DNA from 2 places in the Nonomuraea sp. NPDC049486 genome. Region 1 is predicted to be linked to the other one. Evidence: riboswitches for the same ligand, from Rfam matches in the RefSeq annotation. Region 1 holds a riboswitch; the other holds the start of a gene.
What was found. A riboswitch is a leader RNA that binds a small molecule or an ion and turns the genes downstream of it on or off. The one in region 1 is predicted to bind cyclic di-AMP.
Positions count from the first base shown of each region.

Region 2: it holds a riboswitch for cyclic di-AMP, as region 1 does, so the genes downstream of both, AB0K05_RS05760 (C40 family peptidase) here and AB0K05_RS42260 (hypothetical protein) in region 1, are expected to answer to the same signal.

Region 1 is NZ_JBFAPV010000027.1:10,408-18,074, reverse strand. Features, by position in the region: gene AB0K05_RS42270 (sensor histidine kinase) at 29-1,285, shown strand; gene AB0K05_RS42265 (response regulator transcription factor) at 1,282-1,926, shown strand; gene AB0K05_RS42260 (hypothetical protein) at 1,944-2,906, opposite strand; cyclic di-AMP (ydaO/yuaA leader) riboswitch at 2,912-3,051, opposite strand; gene galT (galactose-1-phosphate uridylyltransferase) at 3,122-4,204, opposite strand; gene AB0K05_RS42250 (DeoR/GlpR family DNA-binding transcription regulator) at 4,201-4,980, opposite strand; gene AB0K05_RS42245 (TrpB-like pyridoxal phosphate-dependent enzyme) at 5,240-6,550, opposite strand; gene AB0K05_RS42240 (LLM class flavin-dependent oxidoreductase) at 6,592-7,482, opposite strand; gene AB0K05_RS42235 (uridine kinase) at 7,492-7,667, opposite strand, start outside.
Region 2 is NZ_JBFAPV010000002.1:177,429-185,095, reverse strand. Features, by position in the region: gene AB0K05_RS05770 (M48 family metallopeptidase) at 1-1,009, opposite strand, end outside; gene AB0K05_RS05765 (hypothetical protein) at 1,006-1,827, opposite strand; gene AB0K05_RS05760 (C40 family peptidase) at 1,912-2,460, opposite strand; cyclic di-AMP (ydaO/yuaA leader) riboswitch at 2,522-2,688, opposite strand; gene AB0K05_RS05755 (NlpC/P60 family protein) at 2,999-3,973, opposite strand; gene AB0K05_RS05750 (NYN domain-containing protein) at 4,058-5,380, opposite strand; gene AB0K05_RS05745 (response regulator transcription factor) at 5,677-6,345, opposite strand; gene AB0K05_RS05740 (histidine kinase) at 6,392-7,600, opposite strand.

The DNA of each region.
Region 1 (7,667 bases):
AATAGAATCCGGCAAGGGAGAGGGAGCCTTGAAGACTTCGCCACAGCCGCCGTTCCTTCTGGTCAACGTGGTGCCCTACGCGCTGCTGGCGCTCCTCGTCGCGATCCTGCTGGTCGTGGAGGACTGGACGGGCTCCTTGCTCGTCGACCTCGGTCTGTGCGCCCTGGCCGCCGCGTGGATGCTCGGCATGTTCACCCTGCGTCCCGGCTGGTGGGGCCGGCTACGGACCATGGGGGTGTTCGTCGCGGGGCTGCTCGTGATCACCGCGGTCCTGGTGATCCGTCATCCCCTCTTCGGGCTCCTCACCCCCGCCGCCTACATCTACTCCTTCACGGTCCTGCGCTGGCCGTGGCGGCTGCTGGGGGTGGCCGCCACGGCGGTCCTGGCCGGTACCGCGCAGGCGTCCAACATCCCCAGGACCGACGTCCTCGGCCTGACGCTGGCCGTGATCGTCATCGCCTTCAACATCGCCATGATGTGCGCCTGCGCCTGGGGCCTGTGGCTCGCCGAGAAGGAGGAGGAGCGGCGCGAGCAGACCCTCGGAGAGCTGAGCCGGACGAACCGGCTGCTGGAGGCGTCGCTCGCCGAGAACGCCGGCCTGCACGCCCAGCTGCTCGCCCAGGCGAGGGAGGCGGGCGTGCTCGACGAGCGCCGGCGGATGGCCCGCGAGATCCATGACACCCTGGCGCAGGGGCTCACCGGCATCATCGCGCAGCTCCAGGCGGCCGAGCAGATGCACGAGGTCCCGGCGCCGTGGCGCCGGCCCTTCGACGCCGTCAAGAACCTGGCGAGGGAGAGCCTGGCCGAGGCGCGGCGCTCGGTCGACGCGCTCCGGCCCGAGCCGCTGCGGACCGCGCGCCTGAGCGACGCCCTCGCCGACGTCGCCGGCCGGTGGTCGAGGCTGCACGGGCTCGCCGTTCAGGTCACGACGACCGGCACGGCGCTGCCGATGACACCGGAGGCCGAGTTCGCGCTGCTGCGCACGGCCCAGGAGGCACTGGCCAACGTGGCCAAGCACGCGCACGCCACCAGGGTCGGCGTGACCCTGTCCTACCTGGACCACGAGGTCGCGCTGGACGTACGTGACGACGGCAGGGGCTTCGACCCCGCGGGTCTCGACACGGACGGCGGGTCACCGCCGCCCCGCGGCGGCGGATTCGGCCTGACCATCATGCGTCAGCGCGTCGAAGGACTGTCCGGCACGCTGCGGATCGAGTCCGAGCCCGGAGCCGGCACCGGGATCTCGGCCTGCGTCCCCACCCTGCCGGCCGGGAGCCACGCATGACCGATCACGCGGCCACGGTCCGGTTGTTGATCGCGGACGACCATCCCGTCGTCAGGGACGGGCTGAGCAGCATGTTCGCCTCCGCGCCGGGATTCGAGGTGCTGGGCGAAGCGGCGGACGGCGCCGCGGCCGTACGGCTCGCCCAGGAGCTCCGGCCCGACGTGATCCTGATGGACCTGCGCATGCCGGGCATGGACGGGTTGACCGCGATCAACGAGCTGACCAGGCTGGGCGTCACCGCGCGCGTGCTGGTCCTGACGACCTACGACACCGACACCCATGTCCTCCCGGCGATCGAGGCGGGGGCGACCGGCTACCTGCTCAAGGACTCTCCCCGGGAGGAGTTGCTGCGAGGCGCGCGGGCCGCCGCCAAGGGAGAGAGCGTGCTGTCCCCCTCGGTGGCGGCACGGCTGATGAACCGGGTCAGGACCCCCGCGCCGCAACTCCTCAGCCGTCGTGAGCTCGAGGTCCTCGAACTCGTGGCGGCCGGGAACACCAACCGTGAGGCGGCCGCCCGGCTGTTCATCACCGAGGCCACGGTCAAGAGTCACCTTCTGAACATCTACGCCAAGCTGGGCGTGGGGGACCGCGCCGCCGCCGTCACCGAGGCGTTCCACCGAGGGCTGCTCGTCCCGCGATGACGCTGGAGATCCCCTTCTCAGTGCATCGAGATGTGCACGTGGTCGAAGTGGTTCTCGGTGATGCTGCCCCGGTCGGACATGCCGCTCCAGCCCGAGCCGTGGTTGATCCGCTGCTTCCAGATCACGTACTTCACGCCCAGCTTGCCGCGGTTCTGCACGGCCCATTCGGCGATGCGGTCGCCGAGGGCCGTGTTGGTCCCTGACGGCATCGAGCCGCCGGTGCTCATCATGAAGTCGCAGGCCCGGCCCAGCGGATGCTCGCCGCTCGACCCGGAGCGGAAGCAGCCCACGCTGAACGGCAGGGCGAAGTTCTTCGCGATCTCGGTCTTCATCAGCCGGGTGCGGGGCGTGATGTTGTCGGCGCCCGACGGGAGCTGCGGCGCCCAGGTGCCGTCGGAACGGCGGCCGGTGGCGATCGGCACCAGATCTTCCAGCTTCTTCTCGATGTCCTTGATGACGCCCTCGGCCTCTTCGCGCTGGCCGGCCACCTCGGCGGCGTCGGACTCGATCTCCTTGGTCAGCGCCGTGGCCTCGTCGGCCGCCTTCTTCGTCTCGTCGCGGGCCTCGGCCACCTTGTCGACCAGCGCCTGCTGCTCGGCCGTGAGCTGCGCCAGCAGGGCGGCGTTGCGGCCGTCGGGCAACTGGATCAGGCTCGGCAGCTGCATGCCACCGCTCTGGTACTGCAGCAGGGCCAGCTCGGCGACCCGGTCCTCGGCGGAGCTCAGGGTCTGCTCGGCGGTGGCCAGCCGTTTGTCGGCCTCCTCCGCCGCCTTGCGGGCCTCGGCCAGCTCGACGCGCTTGAGGTTGTAGCGCTCGATCAGCTTGTCGACCTTGGCGTTGAGCTGCTTCAGCTCCCTGCGGAGCTGCTGCTCGCCGGGCTTGGGGTCCGCCGCCGCGGACGTGGTAAGGGCCGGGGTGAAAAGCACCGCCGCGGCGGTGACGAAACCGATGGCAAGATGCGCGGGGGACGCTGCCGCCACGTGATGGGTCCTCTCCCTCTGCCGGCCGGGTTAGCTGACGGGTTCGGGTACGGGAGCGCTCCCTACCACCGAAGTGGATTCACCCCAAGTGCGATTGGGTCCCCGGCTCCTGGGCAACTCGCCCAGGATTAGGCATGTTCACACGGCGCTTTACGGTCGTGCTGGAAGGGATAGTAGTGGTAGATCACAAGTAATGCGAGTCAAACGGAAATCTCTTAGTGATCTACCTGTGATCGAAGCATGCGTGCGGCTTCTTCGGGGAGCACGTCGTTGACGAACGCGCCCATGGCCGACTCGGATCCTGCCAGATACTTCAGCTTGCCCGGGGCCCGCCTGATGGAGAACAGCTCCAGGTGCAGGTAGCCCAGCTCGCGGTCCTGCCGGACCGGCGCCTGGTGCCAGGCCGAGATGTACGGCATCGGCACCCCGAACAGCCCGTCCAGCGCGCGCAGCACCGAGGTGTAGAGCGGGGCGAACGCGGACCGCTCGGCCTCCGACAGCGCCGCCAGGTCGGGCACCTGCCGGTGCGGGTAGAGGTGCACCTCGAACGGCCAGCGCGCGGCCGCCGGCACGAACGCCGTCCACAGCTCGTTGGCCGCCACCACCCGGACCCCGGCCTCCCGCTCGGCGGCCAGCACGTCCGCGTACAGGTTGCGGCCCTGTCGCCGCTCCGCGTACCGCCGGGCCGCCCCGAGCTGCAGTTTGGTGCGCGGCGTCACGTACGGGTACGCGTAGATCTGCCCGTGCGGGTGGAAGAGCGTGATGCCGATCTCCTCGCCCCGGTTCTCGAAGCAGAAGACCTGCTCGACGCCCTCCAGTGCGGACAGCTCGGCCGTACGGTCGGCCCAGGCCTCCATGACCAGCTCCACCCGGTCGTCGGAGAGCTGGGAGAAGGACGAGTCGTGCGTCGAGGTGAAGCACACCACCTCGCACCGCCCCATGCCCGGCCGGACCTCGCTCAGCCCCCCGACATCCTGATAAGTCCCGAGATTGCCGGAGAAGGAGGGGAAGCGGTTCTCGAACACGACCACGTCGTAGTCGTACGCCGGGATCTCCGACGCCCGCGTGTCGGACGACGGGCACAGCGGGCACTCGTCGGGCGGCGGCAGGAACGTCCGGGTCTGCCGGTGGCCCGCCATCGCGATCCACTCCTCGGTCAGCGGGTCGTAGCGCAGCTCCGACGCCACCGGCCGCGGGTCCAGCGGCCGCCGGTCGATCGCGCTGCGGTCGGCGCCGTCGCTCCGGTCGAAGTAGATGAGCTCCCGGCCGTCGGCCAGCTCGGTGATGGTGCGCTTCACGCCGCCCCCTCTGCGATGATCAACTCTCCGGCCCTGTCGGCCAGCTCCCTGCGTGCCTCCTCGGGCAGCCCCGCGTCGCTGATGACCACGTCGGCCTCCGTCAGCTCGGCGATGGTGCTGATGCCGACCGTGTTCCACTTGGTGTGGTCGGCCGGCACCACGAGCCGGTGCGCGGCGCTGACCAGCTCACGGTCGGTCTCGGACTCCAGCAGGTTGGGAGTGGTGAACCCGGCGCGCAGGCTCATCCCGTGCACCCCGAGGAAGAGCGTGTCGACGTGCAGGCGGCGGATCGCGGCCACCGCGACCGGGCCGACAAGCGCGTCGGAGGGGGTGCGCACGCCGCCGGTGAGCACGACCGTGCGGTCGGCGCGGGCGTTGCGGTGGAAGACGTCGGCCACCGGGATCGAGTTGGTGATCACGGTGAGCTCGGGCACGCCGATCAGATGGTGGGCCAGCGCCCAGGTGGTGGTGCCGGCGGACAGGGCGACCGCGGTGCCGGGGCGCACGAGCTGGGCCGCGCGGCGCGCGATGGCCTCCTTCTCCTGCTGCTGCCTGGCCGACTTGGCGGTGAAGCCGGGCTCCTCGGTGGAGCCGGGACCGACCGCGGTGGCGCCGCCGTGGACCTTCTCCAGCAGCCCCCGGTCGGCGAGCACCTCCAGGTCCCGGCGGATGGTCATGTCGGAGACGCCGAGCTCGCGCACGAGGTCGGCCACCCGGACACCGCCCTTGCTGCGCACGCGTTCGAGGATCGCCTGCTGGCGCTGCTGTGCGAGCACGCCCCCGCTCCTTCCAACAGATTCCACCAAATTATGACACGAATATGTTGGGGAATGTTAGGTAACCCCAGGCCTTGCCGGGAAGCCGGTGAAGAGGGACGTTGGGTTGGATCCCGTACCCCGACCACCGGGAGGTGACCGTATGGCCAGGCGCGCACGCAAAGGCAAGGCACGCAAGAAGAAGAAGGCCAACCACGGCAAGCGCCCCACCGCGCGCTGACGGACACCGCCGCCCGCCCGGCGGGCGGCGGGTCCTCGTTCACGCCGGCAGCCCGCTCAGCGCCTCGTCGATGCGCTCCTGCGGCAGCGCGAAGTCCTCCATCTCGCCCGACAGGTAGCGCTCGTACGCCGCCAGGTCGAAGTGGCCGTGCCCGCACAGCGCGGTCAGGATCACCTTCTCCTCCCCGCTCTCCTTGCAGCGCAGCGCCTCCGCGATGGTCTCGGCCAGCGCGTGCGTCGGCTCTGGTGCGGGCAGGATGCCCTCCGTCCTGGCGAAGCGCACCCCCGCCTCGAAACACTCCCTCTGCGAGCGGGTGACCGCCTCGAACATCCCCAGCTCGTACATGTGCGACAGCAGCGGCGACATGCCGTGGTAGCGCAGCCCGCCCGCGTGGATGGGGTCGGGCACGAAGTCGTGGCCCAGCGTGTGCATCTTCATCAGCGGGGTCAGGCCCGCCGTGTCGCCGAAGTCGTAAGCGTAGCGGCCGCGCGTGAACGACGGGCACGCCTCCGGCTCGACGGCCCGGATGACCGGGTCGATCTTCCCGGCCAGCTTCTCGCGCAGGAACGGGAAGACCAGGCCGCCGAAGTTCGACCCGCCGCCGGTGCAGCCGACGATGACGTCCGGCATCTCCTCCAGCTGCCCCAGCGCCTCCTCGCCGATCACCGTCTGGTGCATGAGCACGTGGTTGAGCACCGACCCGAGCGCGTACCGGGTGTCGTCGGCCGACGCGGCGACCTCGACCGCCTCGCTGATCGCGATGCCCAGGCTGCCGGGGGAGCCGGGGTACTCGGCCAGCACCTTGCTGCCGGCCTGCGTCACGGGCGACGGGCTGGCGTGCACGCTCGCCCCGTACACGCGCATCAGCGCCGAACGGTACGGCTTCTGGTCGTAGGAGGCCCGCACCATCCAGATCTCGCAGTCGAGGCCGAACTGGGCGCAGGCGAAGGCCAGCGAGCTGCCCCACTGCCCGGCGCCCGTCTCGGTGGTGAGCCTGCGCACGCCCTCCTGGGCGTTGTAGTACGCCTGCGGGACGGCCGTGTTCGGCTTGTGCGAGCCAGCCGGGGAGACGCCCTCGTACTTGTAGTAGATGCGCGCCGGCGTGCCCAGCGACTTCTCCAGGTTGCGGGCCCGCATAAGCGGGGTCGGCCGCCACAGCCGGTAGACGTCGAGCACTTCCTGGGGAATGGGCACGTACCGCTCCTGGCCGACCTCCTGACGGATGAGCTCCATCGGGAACAGCGGCGCCAGGTCATCGGGACCGATCGGCTGCCTGGTCGCCGGGTGCAGCGGCGGGGGAGGCGGGGCGGGCAGATCGGGAACGATGTTGTACCAGTTGCTGGGGATCATCGTCCCAGTCTGCTCCCGCCGCCGGTCACGATCCAGTCCCGTCAGGCGCGTCGCTCCGCGTCGACCTGGCGGCGCACCTCCGGCACGACCTCCTCGGCGAACCTGGTCAGCTGCTCCCGCTGGTCGCCCTCCGGCCACAGGATGAACGTGTCCATCCCGTAGGCCACCGCCAGGTCGGTCAGCTCGTCCACCCACTGCCCGGCCGGGCCCTTGAGGAAGCCCTCGCTCGGGCCTCCGGTGATGGTGCCGTTGACGTTGTAGAGCCTGCGCACGTCCCGCGGCCGGCGATCCGCCTTCTCCGCGGCCTCGTCGATGCGCGCCTGCAGCTCGGGCAGCCGCTCCGGCGGCGCCCACGACGAGGACGGCAGCCACCCGTCGGCGGCCCTGCCGGTGAGCGCGAGCGCCCGCGGCCCGCCGACGCCGAGCCAGATCTCCATCGGGTGCGCGGGCTCAGGCCCCGCCTGCGCGCCGCTGAGCCGGTAGTGCTCGCCGTCGAACCGCCGGTTGCGCTCGCCGCTCCAGATCGCCCTGACGACCGCGACGGCCTCCTCCAGCGCGCCGATCGCCTGCCCGGGCGTGCGCCGCGCTCCTCCGTACGCCTCGATCGCGTCCCAGAACGCCCCGGCGCCCAGCCCCAGCTCCACCCGGCCGCCGCTGAGCAAATCGAGGGTGGCCGCCGCCTTGGCGAGCACGGCCGGCTGCCGCATCGGCAGGCTGGCCACGTCAGGGAACACCCGCACCCGCTCGGTGGCCGTGGCGATCACGCTCAGCAGCGTCCAGGTCTCCACGTAGCGCCGCTGGTACGGGTGATCCTGCACACCGATCAGGTCCAGCCCCAGTTCGTCGGCCAGCCGCGCGTACTCGACCAGCGGATCATCGGCATAGGGCACCAGGAAGTAGCCGAACTCCAGCGGACGTCCATAATCAGCCATAACCGTCACCTACCCGTTCACGGCCCGGATCGCCAGCCGATCCGGATGGTCCGCCCGTACCACCACATCCGCGACCTCCTGCGGCCGCACCTCGCGCTCGTACCGCTCGTACGCCGGCAACCGCCACCGCTCCTCCGCGGGCGTGCGGCGCTCCAGCGCGCCCCGGGACAGCCACACGTGCACGG
Region 2 (7,667 bases), on a different contig from region 1:
CGTCGTTCTCCCCCGCGTGGCCCAGCTCGTGCGCCACCACCAGCTCGACCTCGGGCTGCGGGGCCTTGAGCAGGTTGTCGTAGACCACGATGCGGCGGGTGGCGCCGAACCCGGACACGTAGGCGTTCAGCGCGGTGGTGCGGCGGGAGGCGTCGGCCACCAGCACGTCCTCCACCGGCACCCCGTCGCGCTCGGCCATCGCCAGCAGGTTCGTCCGCAGCGGGCCTTCGGGCATGGACCTGAAGTCGTTGAACACCGGCTCGAACACCACCGGGTAGACGAAGGAGGCCGCCACGGTGAGCGCGAACGCCCCCGCCGCGGCGGGGATCCACCAGCGCCTGAACCGCCGGGCCAGCGCCACCACCGCCACGACCATCACGCCCAGCAGAGCCGTGTTGATGGCGATGCTCTTGAGCCGGTCGCCCGTCCAGGACGCCCAGTCCTGCGTGGAGAGGCCGTAGTCGCGCAGCACGGTCTCGAACCAGACGCCGAGCGGCCAGCGCAGCGCCTCCTCGACGACCGTGAGCACGAGCACCCCCAGCAGGACCCGCACCCACCACGGCCCGCGCAGCACCCCGAGGATTCTGGCGCCCAGCGGGGTGGCGACGAGCAGGCCCGCGAACACCAGCGTCAGGCCGAGCGACAGGTAGCCGGGCATGCCGGTGGCCGCGTCGAACGCCTGCGCGCGGGCGATCTGCCCGGCGGTGAAGTCCGCGGCCGGGTCGGCGGCCACCTCCGGCGCCCCCGGCAGCGCCTGCCACGGCGTCGTCAGCCCCACCACCACGAGGATCCCGACCCCCAGCACGACCCCGGCCACCCCAGCCTGCCGCCGCCCCCTCCGGCCAGCCCCACCGTCCTTGGGCTCCGGCCCGCCGTCCGTTGGGGGCGTCTGTCCGTCATCCGGGCGCGGACCGTTCTCGTGGGCGGATTCGCCGCCGGATCGGGTCCCGGCCTGCTCGCCCGCGGCGGCGTTCCTGTCGTGGCCGTCGTCCACTTCGCGTCCTCTCACCCCAGCTGGTCCCGCACGTACGCGCGCCACCCCCGGGTCAGGCCGCCGAGCGTGAGCCCCCGCGCGGCGAGTGCCCGGTCGGTGCCGACACTCTGGGCATCACGGTAGAGCCTCACCAGAGTCCCCTCGCCCGCGCTCTCGGCCAGGAACCGACACGCCAGCCACGCCTCCTGGTACGCCCGCGCCAGCGCGTCCCCCCGGGAGCCGAAGTCACCGGCCCCGGGCAGCTCGTCCGGCAGCCGCCCCGCCCGCACCTCGGCCGCCAGTTCGGCCGCCGCCACGGTGACCGCCAGCCCCGCGTCCCGATAGGCCACGTAGTCGGCGAATCCCTCGTACAGCCAGCCGGGCAGCCCGTCGGTGCCAGCGGCGACGTGCGTGAGCTCATGGGCGAGCACCACGTCCCTGCCGGTCGGGTTGAGCCGCGCGAAACCCTCGGGCACCACGATCACCCGCCGCCCGTCGGCCACCGCCGCCAGCCCGCGCACGTCGGCGACGCCGGCCAGCCGCGCGGCCTGCTCTCCTGACGCGGGCACCAGCACCAGCGGGCGCACGGGCCGGCCCAGCACGCCCGACACCCGTCGCCCCGCCGCGTCGGCCCGCCGCGCCAGATCGGCCAGCAGCCCGGGATCGGCCCGCTGCCCGGCGACCAGCGCCCGCTCGCCGCGCGCGACGCCCAGCTCGCCCCGCCACAGCTCCCGCACCCCGGCCAGCTCGTCGGGCACCCCGGCGGACCACGACTCCGGCGCCGCCCCGCCGGCCGCGGCCACGGCGAGGACCAGCCCCGTCACCACCGCTCGACGGCCCACGATCCCGGACATGCTGTCCGATGCTAGCGGCGGGACGCCCGTCCCACGCATCACGAAGGCCCCGCCCCCAGTCAGGGGCGGGGCCTTCGCGATCGGTCACAGACCGGGGCGTACCGCGCCGGCGAACGACGACTTGCGCCATCCGTTCAGCTTCTCGACGCGCACCGTCTTGCCCGAGCTCGGCGAGTGCACCATCTTGCCCTTGCCGATGTACATGCCCACGTGGCCGAGCCCGCGGAAGAACATCAGGTCACCCGGCTTCAGGTTCTTGTAGGAGACCTTCTTCCTGATGCCCGCGAACTGGCTGTTCGTCACGCGCGGGATCTTGACCCCGGCCTTCCGCCAGGCGAACTGGACGAGACCTGAGCAGTCGAAGGCGTGCGGCCCGGTGGCCCCGTAGCGGTACGGGTCACCGATCTGCTTCTTGGCCACCGCGACGGCCTTGTGGGCCTTCACCTTCTGGCGGGCCGCCTTCGCCTGCTTCTTGGACAGGACCTTCTTCGAAGTCGCCTTCTTGGAAGCAGTGGTCTTGACGGCCTCGACCGTCGTCACCGAAGCTCCGGCCGGGGCGATCACCGTGTCCGCCTGCGCCGCCGGGACGTGGAGGGCCAGCCCTCCGGCCGTCACGGTCATGCTGAGCGCCACGCCACTGACGGCAAGGCGAGACAGACGGGGGTTCTTAGGGGAGGTAGACAGGATTGCTCCTTGAGTCTTCCACGAACGCCTACCGGGTTAGCTGACGGATTCGGGCCTGGAAGTCGCCCTACGGCGCGTCGCCGCGCCGATTCACCCCTGATCCCGCCCTGAAATGACGGGATCTATGGTTCCCCGGCTCCGTGCCTCCTGGCTGCACGGATTCGGCAGGCCACCACCCGGGTGAAGGTTCCCGGAGATGCGGCGGTGACCGGCGGATTCTTGTTCGTCCACGTCGCGGCGCCGGCGGCGCGGCGGCGATGGCCGGCGGCGGGCATGGAGTGTCCGCCGCGACGCCAGAACCTACGCCTGAAGTCATGGGCTGGCAAAGGCACGGTAAGCACATGACGATCTGACAAGCCCGCTGTCAGACCCGCGGATCCCTGCTGGCAAGCCAGTCCCGTTACCCAGATGTGACCATACTCACACTTGCCGCCCTGACGATGTGTCAGAGCCCTTCTGTCACATCAGTCACAGACGTTTCAGCGGCTCACGGGCGTACCGCGCCGACGAGCCGGCGCCCGTACGCGGAGAGCGGGACGACCTTGACCACGTCACCGGTCTGCGGCGCGTGCACGATCTTGCCGTTTCCCGCATAGATGCTCACGTGGCCCAGCCCCTCGCTGAAGATGAGGTCACCGGGCTCCAGGGCGTCCAGCGACACCCTCCGGCTCGCGCCCCAGGCCCACTGCTGCCACGTCGTACGCGGCAGGGAGACGCCGGCCGCGCGCCACGAGGCCTGCGTCAGGCCGGAGCAGTCCCAGCCGCCGGGGCCGGTGCCGCCGAACTGGTAGGGCTTGCCGATCTGCGCGTACGCGAAGTTGAGCACCGCCGCCGCGCTCCCCGAGGCGGGGCCGGTGTACTTGACGCCGGTGCTGTTCGGGTCGCCGACGCGGTAGGCCCCGAGGCGGTTGAGCAGCTTCTTCTGCTGGGCGATCAGCTTCTCGATCTCGGAGCGCTCCTTCTTGACCTTGTCGCGCTCCTCGTCGGCCTCGCCCAGAGCCTCCTGGGCCTTGTCACGCTCGGTCTTGAGCCCGCGGTTCTCCCGGTCGAAGGCGGCCAGCCTGCCGGCGCGGTCGGCGGTCAGCCGCTCCGTCAGCGCCATCTGGTAGAGCAGGTCACCCGGGTTCTCGGCGGTCACCATGGTCGGCATCGAGGTCAGGTCGCGGCCCATCTTGTAGCCGTCGACGGCCATCGTGACGACCTGCTGGCGCAGCTCGGCGACGGTGGCGAGCTTGCGCTTGTAGCCGGCGTTGAGCTTGTCGTAGCGCTTCTTGGCGGCCTTGTAGTTCTCCGTCGCCGTGTTGTAGCGATCGACGACCTTGTCGGCCTTGTCGTTGAGCTTCTCGAGCTTGGCCTTGGCCTGACTGATCGTCGGTTGCGGGTCGGCGGCCACTCCTCCCGTGGGGAGAGTGATCAGCCCGATCACGAGACCCGCGGCCAGTGGCGCCCGGCCCAACCTCACAGCTCGCCTCCCAGGGGGAATACATCTGGGGCGAAATAGTACAGAAGTGGAAGGTGAGGTCTCACCCAAACACTGATTTGTAATCTAGGCGCGGCCGAGCCTGCGCAGCAGCAAAGCAGACGAAACGGGTCTGGCTCCCATGCGCCGGACGGATTCGGCCACCTCGCGGTCGGAGGAGACCACGGCCATGGCGCGGCCCGGCGGCTCGGCGCGTACGAGCTGGCGGATCAGGTCGTCGGCGATCTCCCCCGGCGCGCTGAACAGCACCCGCACCCCGCGCGGCGCGACGACCTGCACCGGCGCGTTCAGCTCCGCGCCGTCGAACACCACGGTCACCTCGACCCTGGTCTGCGCGACCAGGCCGCCGAGCCCGGTCATCAGCCGGTTGCGCTGGTCGGCCAGCGTGAGAGTGCCGTAACCGGTCTTGGTCACGTTGTAGCCGTCTATGATCAGATGGACCTGCGGCAGGGCGAGGAGCTGGTCGAGCAGCTGCGGGTCGTCGTCGGCCAGTGCGCGGGCCGGCACCCCCCGCACGCCCGGCGTCTCCCCGGCGACGGCGGCCACCGAGTCGGCGGGCCTGGAGATGGTGGTGGGCAGCGCCAGCTCCCTGCGCAGCCCGGCGGAGGCGTCCTGCAGCGCGTCGAGCAGCACCCGTATGCGGGCGTCCTCGATGCTGCGCCCCTCGCGGGCGGCCCTGCGCGAGGCTTCGAGCTGTTTCTCCACGTCGGCCAGGCGCTCGCGCAGCCGGCGCAGCTCGGTCTCACCGGCGCTGCCGGCGGCCGTGGCCGCGGCCCTGGCGTCCTGGGCGGTCTGTTCCATCGCCTCGGCCCGCTGCACGGCCGCCTTCGCCCGCTCCCGGGCGTCGTGGAGCTTGCGGCGCAGGTCGGAGTTCTCCCCCCGGGCGGCCTTGAGCTGCTCGCGCAGCCGGTCGACCTCCTCCTTGGCCGCCGACTTCTGCGCGGCGAGCTGCTCGCGCAGCCGGGACACGACCTCCTCGCGCTCCGCGCCCTCGGCGGCGGCGGCGTTCCTCTCCAGGTCGGTCCTGGCGGCCTCGATCATCTCCTCCCACCCCGGCGGGCGGGTGAGGTAGGCGGCCGCGGCGACGAGCACGGGATCGGCGGCCGGCGGGACGTTGCCCTCGGCCAGCGACGAGACGAGCTCCGGCCACCCGGCGGTCACGTGCTCCGCGACGGCCACGCGGAAGTCCTTGTCGTTCTCCAGCTGGGCGGCGATGGGCGCGCCACCCAGGCGGGCACGCTTGCGCGGATCGAACTTGGCGATGCCGCGCAGCGGCGGCGGGACGGCGGCGGCGGGCATCGAGCCGAGAACCTGGGCGGCCAGGTCGACGACGTTGAGTCGCACCTGCTCGGGAAGCGGGCGAGACAGGCCTTCACCCGCTGAGCTCATCCCACTGTCCCTTCATGACATGCTCTTTCAGACAAGGGTACGGCTGCCGGGTACCTGTCCGTAACGGGCATCCTTTTCCGGGTAAGCGCTCGGTCCCGCGGCCGTTTCCACCCCCTGCCCCAGCGCCGACCTGCGAGGCGTCTCCTCGGGAACTCGGGCGCGTCCTCTCGCGCCGTCCGGACGAGGCGAGCGGTTCCGACGGTGCGTGTGTGGCCCGTACCTGCGTGGAGTCACTCCCGTACGGGACCGGCCCGCAAGGGAAAGGCCGGGCAAAACCTGGAACTCCAGGACGTGCGTCAGAGACTGGCGTCGTAGACCAGCAGGGCCACCTGCACCCTGTTGTTCAGTTCGAGCTTCGTCAGGATGCGCGAGACGTGCGCCTTGACCGTGGGGACGCTCATGAACAGCTCGCGCCCGATCTCCGCGTTGGACCTGCCCCGCCCCACGGCCAGCGCCACCTCCCGCTCGCGCTCACTGAGCCGGCCGATCAGGGCCCTGGCCCGGTCCGCGCGGCCACCGGCGCCGCCGTTGGAGACGTGGGCGATGAGCTGCCGGGTCACGGCGGGCGACAGGATCGGCTCCCCCGCCGCCACCTTCCTGATGGCGGCCACCAGCTCGACGGGCGGGATGTCCTTGAGCAGGAACCCGGCCGCGCCCGCGCGCAACGCCCGCAGCACCTGCGCGTCGGCGTGGAACGTGGTCAGCACGAGGACCTCGGGCGGCGACTGGGCGGCGCGCAGCGCCTCGGTCGCGGTCAGCCCGTCGACGTCCGGCATCCGGATGTCCATCAGCACCACGTCCGGCCGGTGCCGGGCGACCATCGCCGGCACCTCGGCGCCGTCGCCCGCCTCACCGACGATCGCGATGTCGCCGGCGCCGCCGAGGATCATCGACAGCCCTGCCCGGACGAGCGCGTCGTCGTCGACGATCAGCACCCTGACCGGCCGCGCCCCTGGCGTCGTCATCCGTCCTGCCACCAGCCCTTCACCAGCGCCTCCCCGCCCCTCGCCGTCATGTCCGCGCCGGCCAGGGTAGCCAGGCGCGGACCACGTACTCACCCTCAGGGGTCGGGCCGTGCTCCAGCCGCCCGCCCGCCAGCGCGGCGCGCTCCGTCAGGCCGATGAGCCCGGCCCCGGCGCCGGGGATCTGGACGCCGGGGATGCGGGGGCCGTGGCGCGCGGGCAGCCAGTTGCGCACCTCGGCCGACACCCCCTCACCCGGCCCACCGGTGACGGTCACGGTGACCGGTGCGCCCGCCGCGTGTTTGCGCGCGTTGGTGAGCGCCTCCTGGACGATGCGGTAGAGGTTGCGCCCCGGCTTCTCCGGCACCTCGCCGGCCTTGAGTCGCAGGCTCACGTCCATGCCCGCCTGCTCGCACTCCGCCACCAGCGCGGGCAGGTCGGCGAGCGTGGGCTGGGGCCGGTCGGGAACCTCCGCGTCCGCATCGTGGTGACGCAGCACGCCGATCACCTCACGCAGGTCCTGCAGCGCGAGGTGGGCGCTGGCCCTGATGGCCCCGGCGGCCCTGGCGACCTCGTCGGGAGGCGCGCCGGGCCGGAACTCCAGCGCGCCCGCGTGCAGGCTGAGCATGGACAGCCGGTGCGCGAGCACGTCGTGCATCTCCCTGGCGATCCGCTCCCGCTCCAGCCGCTTGGCCTCCTCGGCGGCTCCGTCGGCCCGCTGCCTGAGCGACCAGATGAGCTGGCGCCTGGCCCGGACGACGATGCCCCAGGCGAAGGTGGTCAGCACGATCGCGAGGGCGAGGATCGCGTACGTCGGCCCGCCGAGATCCACGTCCGGGCGGAGGAAGTAGAACGGCACGATCACGAGCAGCCCGAGCCCGGCGATCGTGCCGGAGATCTTGAACGGCCGGTGCACCGCCACCGTGAACAGCGCCACCACGGACGCCCCGCCGACCATCTCGAAGTAGCCCGAGGCCACGGTGGTGACGAGCGCGAGGCCGACCGGCCAGCGGCGGCGCAGCCACACCGACAGGCAGGAGATCACGCCCACCACCTGTTCCGCGGCCACCAGCGGCGTCGGCCCGTCGATCTCCAGCGCGGTCATCAGAGTGAGCCCGCAGGCCAGCAGGAACATGGCGATGTCGACGATCCAGTCACGGGTGGAGCGCCGCACCGGCCCGCCCCCGCCGCCGTCGCCGAGCAGCACGGACGGGAGCACCCATCGGTACTCCTGGTGCGGCTCGCTCGTCGGGGTCACGTCTCACGAGGTTAGGCGCTACCGATGGCGATCGAACAGCGACCAAAGTCGATGGCGCGCGAGCCCT